Regions from separate parts of the Pararhizobium sp. PWRC1-1 genome, predicted to be linked through region 3. Evidence: predicted binding sites of a transcription regulator. Region 3 holds the regulator's gene; each other region holds the start of a gene.

Region 1 (3,112 bases), on a different contig from region 3:
GGCGAGCCTGCCCGATATCCGAAGGCCAGCCATCTTCGGTCTTGCGCAGGCCTGCGAGCAACTGGACGAAGGATGTCCAGTCGTCGCCGGTCTTGGGCGGCGGCGGGATTTCGGCAAGGGCCAACAGAGGCTCGGGGTCGGCCGCAATCGTCTCGAGAATATTGCCGGCCGTCTTTGGACCGATCCCCGGCAGCATCTGCAAAAGCCGGAAGCCGGCGACGCGGTCACGCGGGTTTTGCGCGAACCGCAGCACCGCCAGCATGTCTTTTACATGGGCACTATCGAGAAATTTCAGGCCGCCGAACTTGACGAAGGGAATGTTACGGCGGGTGAGCTCAACCTCCAGCGGACCACTATGACTGGACGTGCGAAACAACACGGCCTGGTTCTTCAGCGTCATACCGGTCTCGCGATTGACGAGTACCTGGTTGACGATGAAGTTCGCCTGCTCGGTTTCGTCCTTGACGGTGACGAGTTTCGGTTGCTCAAGCGATTGCCGGTCGGTCCACAGGTTTTTGGTGAAGCGCTCGCGGGCCAGATCTATGACACCATTCGCGGCAGCCAGGATCGGTTGTGTCGAGCGGTAATTGCGATCGAGCGTGATGATATCGGCAGCCGGGCTGAAGGATGATGGGAAATCGAGGATGTTGCGAACCGTCGCTGCCCGGAACGAATAGATCGACTGTGCGTCGTCGCCAACCACAGTCAACCCACGGCCGCCGGGTTTGAGTGCCATCAGCACCGAAGCCTGAAGCTTGTTGGTATCCTGGTATTCATCGACCATCACATGATCGAAGCGATTGCCGATATCGTCGGCAAGATCGGGATCGCTGACCATCTGGGCCCAATAGAGCAGCAAATCATCGTAATCGAGCACATTCTGGGCCTGCTTGGCTTCGACGTAAGCGGCAAACAGCTGCTTCAGCTGTTCTTCCCAGCCGCCCACCCATGGATAGTGCTGGCGCAGGATTTCGTTCAGCGGCGTCTGCGAATTGACCGCACGCGAATAGATCGACAGGCAGGTGCCCTTGGTCGGAAAGCGGTTTTCGGTCTTTGAGAATCCGAGCTCGTGACGGGCAAGGTTCATCAGGTCGGCACTGTCTTCGCGATCGTGGATGGTGAAATCCACGTTCAGTCCGATCTGCCCGGCATAGATCCGCAGCAATCGCGCCCCGATCCCGTGAAACGTTCCGGCCCAGGCCAGCGCATCGGTCAAAATCCCGGAATTGGCGCCGAGCACCTGTTTGCAGATCCGCTCGACGCGGCGCGACATTTCTGACGCGGCCCGTCTCGAAAATGTCATCAGTAGGATCCGGCGCGGATCGGCGCCGTTGACGATCAGATGCGCGACCCGGTGCGCCAAGGTATTGGTCTTGCCGGATCCGGCGCCGGCGATGATCAGCAGCGGTCCCGCCGTCTGTCCGTCTGCCAGTCCAACGCCGTGTTCCACAGCCTGCCGCTGTTGCTCGTTAAGTTTTTCCAGATAGGCAACCGTCATGCTGTGATCCCCGATAAGTGCCTGTCTGTTCTGGCTGTTTTGGTTCGGATGCCCGTCGCTTGTGCGTCGCGTTCCGCCATCCGCGCCCTGCCTACCGCCAGAATCAGCATTGACTCATTTGGAGGATAAGAACAAATAATGAACATATCAGCCGCGATGGCCGCTGAAAAGCCCTGAACAGCATCAGAAAGATATCCGCAGCCTATGCATAACTCCGCCGTCAATCCGACCGTTGCCGATCTTCGCGAGCGCATCCAGGGGCTCGAAGGTGCAACTGTGCGCAAAGGCGAGGTTCTGTCATTCGGTCTTGCCGATATCGATACCAGGCTTCCAGGCGGCGGGCTTGCTTTTGGCGCCTTGCACGAGGTGGCCGGTGGTGGGGCCGATGCGGTGCATGGCGCGGCCGCCGCTCTCTTTGTCGCCGGCATCGTCGCGCGAACCAAGGGGGACGTGCTCTGGTGCCTGACTCGGCCCGATCTGTTTGCACCTGCGCTCGCCCAGGCGGGGCTCCATCATGACCGGGTGATCTATGTCGAGGCCGACCGGGAAGAGGATGTGCTCACCAATTTCGAGGAGGGACTGCGCTTCGGCGGGCTTGGCGCCGTCGTCGCCGAGCTGGTGCGACTGCCGATGACCGCCTCGCGGCGGCTCCAGCTTGCGGCGGAAACGTCGGGAACGATCGGAATTGCGCTTCGACGATGGCGCCGCCCGACGGAGGCAGCAGACTTCGGTCACCCCACGGCTGCCACGACACGGTGGCGCATCAGCGTCCTTCCCTCCGAGCCGCTTCCCGTGCCGGGCATCGGCCGAGCGAGATGGTTGGCGGAACTGATCAGAGCAAGGGCGGGAGAAGCCGCCGAATTTGAAATAGGTGCCTGCGATGCCACGGGTCGTATCAGTCTTTCTCCCCACGCTATCAACGGACAGGATCAGGCGCGCGGATCCCGGAATTTTGGTTGAAACACCGGTCGTGGTCGTTTCCCGCAGTGGATCGAAACGCACCGTGGCCGCGGTCGACGCCGCAGCCTTCAAGGCCGGCGTTCGGATCGGTATGCCTGCCGCGAAAGCCCAGGCGATGATATCCGGCCTGCATCTTGTCGATGCCGATCGACAAGGTGATGCCTTGGCGATTGAGCGCCTGGCGCTGTGGATGTTGCGCCAATATACCCCGGTGGTGGCCATGGATATTCCCAACGGCATCGTCATGGATACCGAGGGTGCGGACCATCTGCGCGGCGGCGAGATGCCGATGCTCACCGGCCTCATCAACATTTTAAGGGGCCACGGCCTTCAGGCGCGGGGTGCAATTTCAGACACCTGGGGTGGCGCCCATGCCATAGCCCGCACGACCCGGCGCGAGGTGATCATCGTCCCGGTTGGAGAAACGGGCAAGGCCGTCGTCAACCTGCCAATTTCAAGCCTCCGCCTGCCGCCCGACATTGTCAGCGGTCTGGGCGTGCTTGGGTTTCGCACCGTCGGCGAACTTTCGGCAACGCCACGGGCGCCTTTGGCTTTGCGTTTTGGGCGGGAGGTCGGCCGCAGGCTCGACCAGATGTTCGGGCGCGTCGCCGAACCGATTGACCCCATTCGCACGGCCGACCTGATTGAAGTGGC
Region 2 (3,112 bases), on a different contig from region 3:
ATGCTTGAACCAGCCCTTCATTGCACCGCGGGCGCTTGATCCATCATAGTCTTCGCCCGGCCACTCATCGTAGCGCTTGGCCATGGCATAGAGCATCCAGGCGCTGACTTCGTCGGCGGTCGGATTCTGGCCGCGGATCCGCAACAGATAATTCGCGACCGTCGCCAGTCCGAAGCCGGTACAAGCGCCCTCTTTGCCTTGATTGAGGACCGGTATCTCGAGCGCGCGGTAACCGGCAAGATCGGACACCGCAGGAACCCGGATAAGGGTCGGCACGAATGTCGCATCCCGAAAATCCACGGTGTCGGGGAGCGCATCGAATGTTCTTTTAGGGGGATTGCGCGGCTTGCTCGGCTTCTTGACAATGGCTCTCTCCTGCCAGCTCAAATCGACGGGTCGCGTTCTTCTACCTCAACTCTTCAACCGCCACCCAAGAACTACACGTATATAGCGTATTTACAGATGTTGCAATCCGCACGTTTTTGATATGCCGATCGGGGATCACCAGTTGATGAACCTAGCTGCTGCCCCACCCCTCCAGAAACACCACCCGCTCGACACCGGCAAACTTCGCCACACGGGTCAACTCCGCCTCTAGCCGCTCCATCCGGCCGGTGGATGAGCGCACGCCCTTTTCCCACCAGAGCCGCTTGACGTTCAGCGAGCCGGTCTTGCGCTCCGCCTTCATGTCGATGCGGCCGACGATGCGGTCGCCTTCGAGCAGCGGGAAGACATAGTAGCCGTATTCACGTTTTGGCTCGGGGACGAAAACTTCGATACGATAATAGAAACCGAACAGGCGTTCGGTGCGATTGCGGTTGCGGATCAGCGGATCGAAGGGGCTGAGCACGCGGATACGGGCGGGCGGCTCAGCGAGGTCGCCGAGATTGTCGGGGAAACCGGTGAAGGCATAGGAAAGACGTGGTTTTTCGCCGTCGGCGGGCACGATCATCACCTCGGTCAGTTCGTCGCGATGTTCCGTAACCCAGGCCTTGGCTTCTTCCGGCGAAATCAGGTCGAAGAACGCGGCGATCTCGCCATGGGTGGCAAAACCGAGCCGTTCGAGCGCCGCGCGGCAGGCCCAGTCGAGGAAGACGTCGTGGCTGACCTCGGGCTCGTAATGATGGCCGGGGATGACCCGTTCAGCGAGATCGTAGATCTTCTGGAAGTTCTGGCGGCCGGCGATGGCAAGCTTGCCGGTATGCCAGTAATATTCGAGCGCCGTCTTGTTGGGATGCCAGTTCCACCAGCCGCCCGATTTATGATCGGCAACCTTGAGGTCGCGCGACATGACAGCGCCGCCGTCGGCGATGCGCTGAAAAGTCTCTTCGAAGGTACTGTCGAACCCTTCGCCATGCCATTTCAGCCAACGCTCCATAAGGATCGGCTCACGCCGGGCAAAGCGGTGTTTCCAATAGCGGAAAAACTCCGAAGGCAGGATCGAGGCGTCGTGCGTCCAGTGTTCGAACAGCGCTCCGTCCTTTTCCAGAAGCTCGGTCAGGTGCTCGCGCTTGTAGGTCTGGTTGCGCGAAAACAGGATCTGGTGATGGGCGCGCTCGACGGTCGAGATGCTGTCCACCTGGACGAAGCCGATCTCATGAATGAGATCGAGCAGGCCCTGCTTGCCGAGCGCCCGGTTGGGGGCTGCGGCCAGGCCCTGCTTGTTGAGGAAGATGCGCCGGGCATCGCGGTTGGAAACGAGAATCGCCATCTGACAATCTAGGCAAATGTTCACACTTTGTTCAAGTCGAAACCGGCGCCTATTTCCATCCATAAGGAAATCGTCCTATAGAGCCTCGACATTCGAACGCGGGGGACGCGGATTGGACATACGCTTTTCCGGCGCATCAGTGAGATATGGCGAGCGCACGGTTCTTCAGCCGCTAACGCTATCGCTGACCGAGCGGCGCATCGGCATTATCGGGCTGAACGGATCTGGCAAGACCACGTTCGCGCGGCTGATCAACGGGCTGGTCAAGCCGACCGTGGGCCAGGTGACGGTGAATGGTCTCGATACCGTGCAGGACGCCAGTGCGACGCTGGCTGAGGCCGGTTTCATTTTCCAGAACCCGCAGCACCAGATCATCATGCCGATCGTGCACGAAGATATCGCCTTCGGCTTGAAGAACCGTGGGCTGAAGGCGGACGAGATCGAGCGCCGCACAGCCGCCGTGCTCGAACGCTTCGGCATCACCCATTTGGCCAGACGGCGAGTGCACGAGCTTTCGGGCGGCGAGACGCAGCTGGTCGCCATTGCCAGCGTGTTGGTCACCGGCCCCGGCATTCTCATTCTCGACGAGCCGACCAATCAGCTGGACCTGAAAAACCGGCGTCTGGTGGAAAATACCATTGCCGGGCTTGCCGAGCACACCATCGTCATCAGCCACGACCTGCCGCTGATCGAAAAGTTCGACCGGGTATTGCTGTTTCATGACGGCAGGCTTGTTGCCGATGGCCCGGCGCCTGAGAGCATTCGCGTCTATCATGAGGTGGCCGGATGCTGAACGGGCTGAATATCGAGGGCACGACGCCGCTGCACCGGATGTCGGTGCGGATGAAGCTCGCCATCCTGCTGATCTGCGGGCTGGCGCTGTATGCCGTTTCGTCCCTTTATATTCTGATCCCGGCCTTCGTCATTGCCGCCCTGATCTATTTTACCACGGGCCTTTCCTTTCGCGAGGGCGTGTCCCGGCTGAAGCCCATCCTGTTCACAATCCTGATCCTTCTGATCGCCACCGCCTATCTGACCTCGATGCGCGAGGCGGCCGAGAGCTTTTTCCGGCTGATGGCGATCGTGCTGTTTGCAGGTGCTGTGACCGCGACGACGGCGACCGGTGCCTTTATCGACGAGATCACCCGGCTGCTGCAGCCGCTCGACCGGCTCGGTCTGTTGCGGGCCGCCGATGTCGGGCTCGCCTTCGGGCTGGTGCTGCGGTTCGTGCCGGATATCTTCAACCACTACCAGTCGATCCGCGAGGCGCACCGGGCGCGCGGGCTGAAAGTCCGGCCGTTGACGATCCTTGCGCCGTTGATCATCCTGACGCTGAAAGACGCCGACACGATCGCCATGGCCATCGACGCGCGCGGTTTCAGGCGGCCGCGGGAGAACCGC
Region 3 (3,112 bases):
CCGAGTGTCGCATTTCTAAAGGGCTAAGATGCCGCCCAAAGTGACACATTAACTTTGCTAGGATCCGGACATTTCAATCCTGCCGCCACAAAAAATCGTCTGTAGGGTGGGTTCAAGGATGACGACAGAGACAGTATTGGCCATGATTTCAGGATAATGGAATGGCCGCCCCCCCCCGCGTTTGAAGTTGCGGGACAGCCAGTCGCATCACGATTGTCAATGGAGGTTTCTACGCTGCTGCGAAATCAGCGCGAGTATCCATGTAGACAGACGGATTTGGCTCGCTTTTCATCATCGTCTTTCGCCAAGCCTCTTGCTCGGCATTTATCAGGGCCAACTCCCAAATGCAGGCAATCACGGGTCTCTTTACTGTGTCCATGGGCTCGGTGGCAGAATACAGCTTTCGATAGATATGCTGACAAAGCACCGAACCCTGTATCCACCAGTGAGCCGAAATGGAAACACCAAGTTCGCCAGGATGAATGATCACAAAGCCCATGCCATTGTCATCGCCCTCGTCCGCTACACGCGGTAGAACATCCCGTCGCACAAATGACTGTGCGAGGATTAGCATGGCTTGGTCTATCGTCCGGTTGTCTGCGACAAGACCATAGATTTTAAGTTTGAGACCGGCCATGTCCCATATACCTAAATTTGAAACTCCGCGTGGATGATAGATTTCAATTGTTTTTGAGTTCAAAGTCGCACTCCGCTCGACCTATTGGTGCTAATCGATGATCAATTTGGGGTGCATCTGAAGGGTCGCCTTTCCAGCTAGTGATAGCGGCGGATCAGGCCGACGAGTTTACCCTGGATCTTGACGCGGTCCGGTCCGAAAATTCGGGTCTCGTAGGCCGGGTTGGCGGCTTCAAGTGCGATGGAGGCGCCCTTGCGGCGGAAGCGCTTCAACGTCGCTTCCTCGTCATCCACCAGAGCGACGATGATTTCACCAGGGCTGGCGGTATTCGTATTGCGGATGATGACGGTATCGCCATCCAGAATTCCTGCCTCGATCATCGAATCGCCACGGACCTCTAGTGCGTAGTGTTCGCCGGATCCAACCATTTCGAACGGAACGGAAATATCATGTGTGTTGTTCTGGATTGCCGAGATCGGAACACCTGCCGCGATTCGTCCCATGACCGGTATGGAAACGCTGTCACCATTGGCAGCCGCCGGTTTGACGGCAACGGGCGGGGCCGGTGCCTGAACGCCAAGACTGCCCTGGATGACGCTGGGAGAAAAGCCGCGCTTGGGCTGGAGGCTCATCGAGTAGGCCTCCGGCAACTTGATCACTTCGAGCGCCCTTGCCCGGTTGGGCAAGCGCCGGATGAAGCCCCGTTCCTCAAGCGCTGTAATCAGCCGGTGAATGCCGGATTTCGACGCAAGATCCAGCGCATCCTTCATTTCATCGAACGATGGCGGCACCCCCGATTCCTTCATTCTTTCGTGAATGAACAGAAGCAGTTCCTGTTGCTTGCGGGTCAGCATGAACGATCACTCCAGAGTCGAGAAACAAATCAAGAACGAACACTATCTGTTCCATATGTGTTCCGCAAGTCCCTAAAATTCATTGAGTGTTTTCAAAGACAAATAGCGATTCCGATCGCCGGATCGAGGCTAACATGTTTTCGCCTTTCACCGACTTGCGTTCGCTCACCCATCAGCTTCCCGCATTTCGGAACCTTTGCGTGCCTGCAGCCGTTCATTTGACGCAAATGAATGACTGTTTCAGGAGGCAATGATGGCACGATATGTCGATGAGCGTGGCGATGTCGTTTCCACGGAGGAACAAACCGAACCGTCGTCATGAGTGGCGTGAAGGCACGTCAGTGCCTTTTGGGCCGGCCGGTTTTGATGGTTCTGATGTGCGCCTTTTGCTGGCTTTGATTGCCTGGGCTGGGGCTGAAATGTTTGGCGAAAGCTTGGACAATGATGCCACGACCCGCGCCCAGGAGAATGCGCCCGCAGCCGATGCGGCGGAGCCATCCAACCAAGGAACGGTCGATAATACACGGAACGGCAATCCGTCTCAAATGGCACCGGCCGACAAGGATACCACGCCGTAGACGGGGTCAGGCGGCTAAGACATGCGGACAAACCTACGTCTTTCCGACGGCTGTGTTTTAGACCCCGGAGCCCGTCGCGTGATTCGAACGTCAGGAGATATGACGCGATGGCTCTATTCTAGTTGGATGTCTGCCATTTTCGCGCCCACCAGACCGATAGCTTGCGCCGCCGGCGCCGGACGAAGGCGAGATCATGCGACAGGACCAGCAATCCCAGCGGTACCATCCAGAATCCGAGAACAGGCAGGAAGCCCAGAATGCCGCCGAAGATCAACACGCAGCCGATGGTAATACGCAAAAGACGCGATTGCGGCAGCCGCATCCGCCATGAACCGATAATCAGTTCATGTGTTGCGGCGTCGATGCCGAATTTTTTCGTTTTTTGCGGTTCAGCCATACATTCCACCTATCGAGCCTAAAGCGCGTCCCTGTAATGCTGCAATCCCGCAATGCCAAGGGTTTGGCTTGCGCGGCAGTCAGAATGCGCTGCCTCCCACAGATGGGAAGTTCTCCACAGTCTGACAAGATTGTGCGTTTTTTTTGAAAAACCGCTTGGCAAATCGGAAAAGCATTTGTATTAGCAGCCTCACTTCTGCAGCACACACCGCCGCAGGTGATCCCTGGTAGCTCAGCGGTAGAGCATTCGACTGTTAATCGACAGGTCGCCGGTTCGAATCCGGCCCGGGGAGCCAGTTTTCAAAGGCCTTGCTGAAAAGCAAGGCCTTTTTGGTTTCAGAAGCTATCGCCTCTCGCCTGTTCTTATTTCCCTACCGATAACCGGTGGCGTCCGCCGGTTTCCCCGCGCCCTGTACCTCGGTTATGTAGCGCCAGCAGTCAGGCCGCGATCCGTCGAGATCGGTGAAGCCGTAGATCTTGGCGAGATCACCGCTTGAGGTAGACTGGCCGTTGAAGCGGCCCCGATCCGGATCTGCAGCAAGCGCCGCAACGGCACGGCCGGTAAAACGCGGTGCTTCGGAGATCACGAAATGCGGCTGGACTGCTTTAGCCTCCATCCAGTTTTCTTCACGGACGCCGTAAATATC
Region 4 (3,112 bases), on a different contig from region 3:
TGGTCAACAATGCCGGCATCACCCGCGATGCAATGTTTCACAAGATGACGCCCGAGCAGTGGGGCGAGGTGGTCGATACCAACCTTACCGGACTGTTCAATATGACACATCCGGTCTGGACGGGGATGCGCGACCGCAATTTCGGACGCGTGATCAACATTTCCTCGATCAATGGTCAAAAGGGCCAGATGGGCCAGGCGAACTATTCGGCCGCAAAGGCGGGCGACCTCGGCTTTACCAAGGCACTCGCCCAGGAAGGCGCTGCCAAGGGCATCACGGTCAATGCAGTCTGCCCCGGCTATATCGGCACGGAGATGGTCCGGGCGATCCCGGAGAAGGTGCTGAACGAACGCATCATCCCGCAAATCCCCGTCGGCCGCCTTGGTGAACCCGATGAAATTGCCCGGATCGTCGTGTTCCTGGCATCCGATGATGCCGGTTTCATCACCGGTTCGACAATTTCTGCCAATGGTGGCCAGTTCTTCGTCTGATTAGGACGACCCCTTTTTGCTGACGGCGCCCTCACGGGCGCCGTTTTGCGTTGCCGGAAAAGGTTAATGCGCCCCGATCGAGAGGATGGCAAAACCGAAGTTATCCGCCATTCTCTATGGTTAACAATTTGATTTTATACAATATATCGCAGTGAACAAACCGGGAAACAGGTTGTGTCCGTGATTCGTCTCCGATTCGTTCCTGCTTTGGCTGAAGTGTTAATGCTGGTCCGTGACATTGCTTAAAACCGCTGTTCGCGCCGCCTGTCTTCGCCACTGTGATTTTTCGGAAAGCGAGATTGCGCAGAGGGTGATCACCTGATTTTAAGCCTGATCGGAATCTGGCGAAAGGGATGTCATCTTGCCTCGATGCGTCCGTCTCTTTTCGTACCATATCTTGTGCGAAAGAGGCGGCGAAAGAGGCCAGATCACCCTTCGTATTTGTTTTGTTCTGGGGTTCATTTTAAAAGCTACTAATATTTAGGGGTGTTTTGTTTTCTCTAGGGGTCGGTCAATTTTTCCCGAAAATTCAGCTATTTGGATTCTGAATCTCAGACTCGCCGTACTTTTCGTCTGGCGGGCAATGTTCATTTTTCGGAGGAATTGGCATGGAAAATATCGATTCAGCATCTGGTGTGAATCCCGGCTAAGAAGTCAACATTTAGCGGTGAACAAACCCTGAATCTGAGCAAGTGTGCGATTCGTCGCTGATTCGTTCCACCGCTGTTCCGGATTCCGGCGATCGAGGGTGGAAGTTATAGGCCGGGCGCGCCATTTGCACGTTTCATGACCCCGCGCCCCTTGCGTTTGCGCTTTGGCGTGGGCATGTGTTGTCCGCCGGTTGAAACGGCTTTGAAACGCCGTGAATGGCCTTCACAGACTGAAAGTGCGCAGGATCCATATAGTGCCTGACCAACCGATGATCTTGAGCGGCCGCGGCGTGATCGCGGTGCTCGGCCCCACCAATACCGGCAAGACGCATTACGCGATCGAGCGCATGATTGCGCACGAAAGCGGCGTCATCGGCCTGCCGCTGCGCCTTTTGGCGCGAGAAGTCTATACGCGTGTCGTCGAAAAGGTCGGTGCCCACAATGTCGCTCTGATCACCGGTGAGGAAAAGATCACCCCGCATATGGCGCGTTTCTCGGTCTGTACCGTCGAAGCCATGCCGCGCGAGACCAAGGCCGCCTTCGTCGCGATCGATGAAGTGCAGCTGGCCGGCGATCTGGAGCGTGGTCATATCTTCACCGACCGGCTGATGCATCTGCGCGGCCGCGTCGAGACGCTGCTGCTGGGTGCCGCGACCATGCGGCCTATCCTCGAACATCTGCTCCCCGGCATCACCGTCGTTGAACGTCCCCGCCTGTCGCAGCTTCTCTACGCGGGCTCCAAGAAGATCACCCGCCTGCCGCAACGCACGGCGATCGTCGCGTTTTCGGCCGAAGAGGTCTATGCGATCGCCGAGCTGATCCGCCGTCAGCGCGGCGGTGCTGCAGTCGTGCTCGGCGCCTTGTCGCCACGGACGCGCAACGCCCAGGTGGCGCTCTATCAGGCCGGCGATGTCGAATATCTGGTTGCGACCGATGCGATCGGCATGGGGCTTAACCTTGATGTCGATCATGTCGCCTTTGCGCAGGACCGGAAATATGACGGCTACCAGTTCCGCAATCTCAATCCCGGCGAGCTGGCGCAGATTGCCGGACGCGCCGGACGTCACCTGCGTGACGGTACCTTTGGCGTCACCTCGCGGGTCGAGCCGTTCGACAATGAACTGGTCCACCGGATCGAATCGCATCAGTTCGATCCGGTTCGTGTCCTTCAATGGCGCTCCAAGTCGCTCAACTACGCTTCCATACAGGCTCTGAAGAAGAGCCTGGACGCTGCACCCGCTGTCCACGGGCTCACACGGGCCTTGCCGGCGGTCGATCAGCAGGCTTTGGACTATCTTTCGCGCTATCCGGAGGTTACCAGTGTCGCAACCACACCGGAGCGTGTAGAAAAACTTTGGGAGGCCTGTGCGCTTCCCGACTACCGGCGTATAACGCCGGCGCAACATGCCGATCTGATTTCGACGATCTATGCCGATCTCGTTCGGCGTGGCACAGTGAATGAAGATTTCATGGCCGAACAGGTTCGCCGCGCGGACCATACGGACGGTGAAATCGATACATTGTCCGCGAGAATTGCACAAATAAGGACATGGACCTATGTGTCCAACCGTCCGGGATGGCTTGCCGATCCGACACACTGGCAAGAAAAGACGCGGGAAATCGAAGATCGATTGTCTGACGCGTTACATGAAAGGTTGACGAAACGCTTTGTTGATCGCAGGACATCTGTGCTCATGAAGCGCCTGAGAGAGAATGCGATGTTGGAAGCTGAAATCAGTGTAAATGGCGATGTCTTCGTTGAAGGTCATCATGTGGGACAATTGGCCGGGTTCCGTTTCACGCTGGCGACAGTGGCCGATGGTCTTGATGCGCGTGCAGCGCAAGGGGCCGCGCAAAAAGCGTTGGCTCTCGAATTCGAGGCGCGGGCAGCACGGCTGCATGCGGCGGGCAATGCCGATCTGGCTTTGTCGTCGGATGGTCTCGTGCGCTGGCTCGGCGATCCCGTGGCCA

Evidence for each region. Region 3 encodes LexA, which represses DNA repair genes until DNA is damaged. Its sites were predicted from a motif close to TGTTCNNNNTGTGTTCNG; they were not measured.
Region 1: a site for LexA is predicted at 1,626-1,643, ahead of ACP7E0_RS26710 (ImuA family protein). Genes of this name have one in related genera too.
Region 2: a site for LexA is predicted at 1,729-1,746, ahead of ACP7E0_RS11810 (energy-coupling factor ABC transporter ATP-binding protein). Genes of this name have one in related genera too.
Region 4: a site for LexA is predicted at 1,205-1,222, ahead of ACP7E0_RS14570 (helicase-related protein). Genes of this name have one in related genera too.

What each region holds. Positions count from the first base shown of each region.
Region 1 covers NZ_JAFCXE010000022.1:10,270-13,381, forward strand. The annotation lists gene ACP7E0_RS26705 (ATP-dependent helicase) at 1-1,498, opposite strand, end outside; gene ACP7E0_RS26710 (ImuA family protein) at 1,703-2,458, shown strand; gene ACP7E0_RS26715 (Y-family DNA polymerase) at 2,379-3,112, shown strand, end outside.
Region 2 covers NZ_JAFCXE010000006.1:90,022-93,133, forward strand. The annotation lists gene ACP7E0_RS11800 (C1 family peptidase) at 1-276, opposite strand, end outside; gene ACP7E0_RS11805 (winged helix-turn-helix domain-containing protein) at 518-1,711, opposite strand; gene ACP7E0_RS11810 (energy-coupling factor ABC transporter ATP-binding protein) at 1,824-2,504, shown strand; gene ACP7E0_RS11815 (energy-coupling factor transporter transmembrane component T family protein) at 2,498-3,112, shown strand, end outside.
Region 3 covers NZ_JAFCXE010000007.1:30-3,141, forward strand. The annotation lists gene ACP7E0_RS12665 (hypothetical protein) at 230-700, opposite strand; gene lexA (transcriptional repressor LexA) at 775-1,491, opposite strand; gene ACP7E0_RS12675 (hypothetical protein) at 1,833-2,069, shown strand; gene ACP7E0_RS12680 (hypothetical protein) at 2,188-2,466, opposite strand; tRNA gene ACP7E0_RS12685 (tRNA-Asn) at 2,687-2,761, shown strand; gene ACP7E0_RS12690 (SDR family oxidoreductase) at 2,837-3,112, opposite strand, start outside.
Region 4 covers NZ_JAFCXE010000008.1:133,490-136,601, reverse strand. The annotation lists gene ACP7E0_RS14575 (beta-ketoacyl-ACP reductase) at 1-491, shown strand, start outside; gene ACP7E0_RS14570 (helicase-related protein) at 1,411-3,112, shown strand, end outside.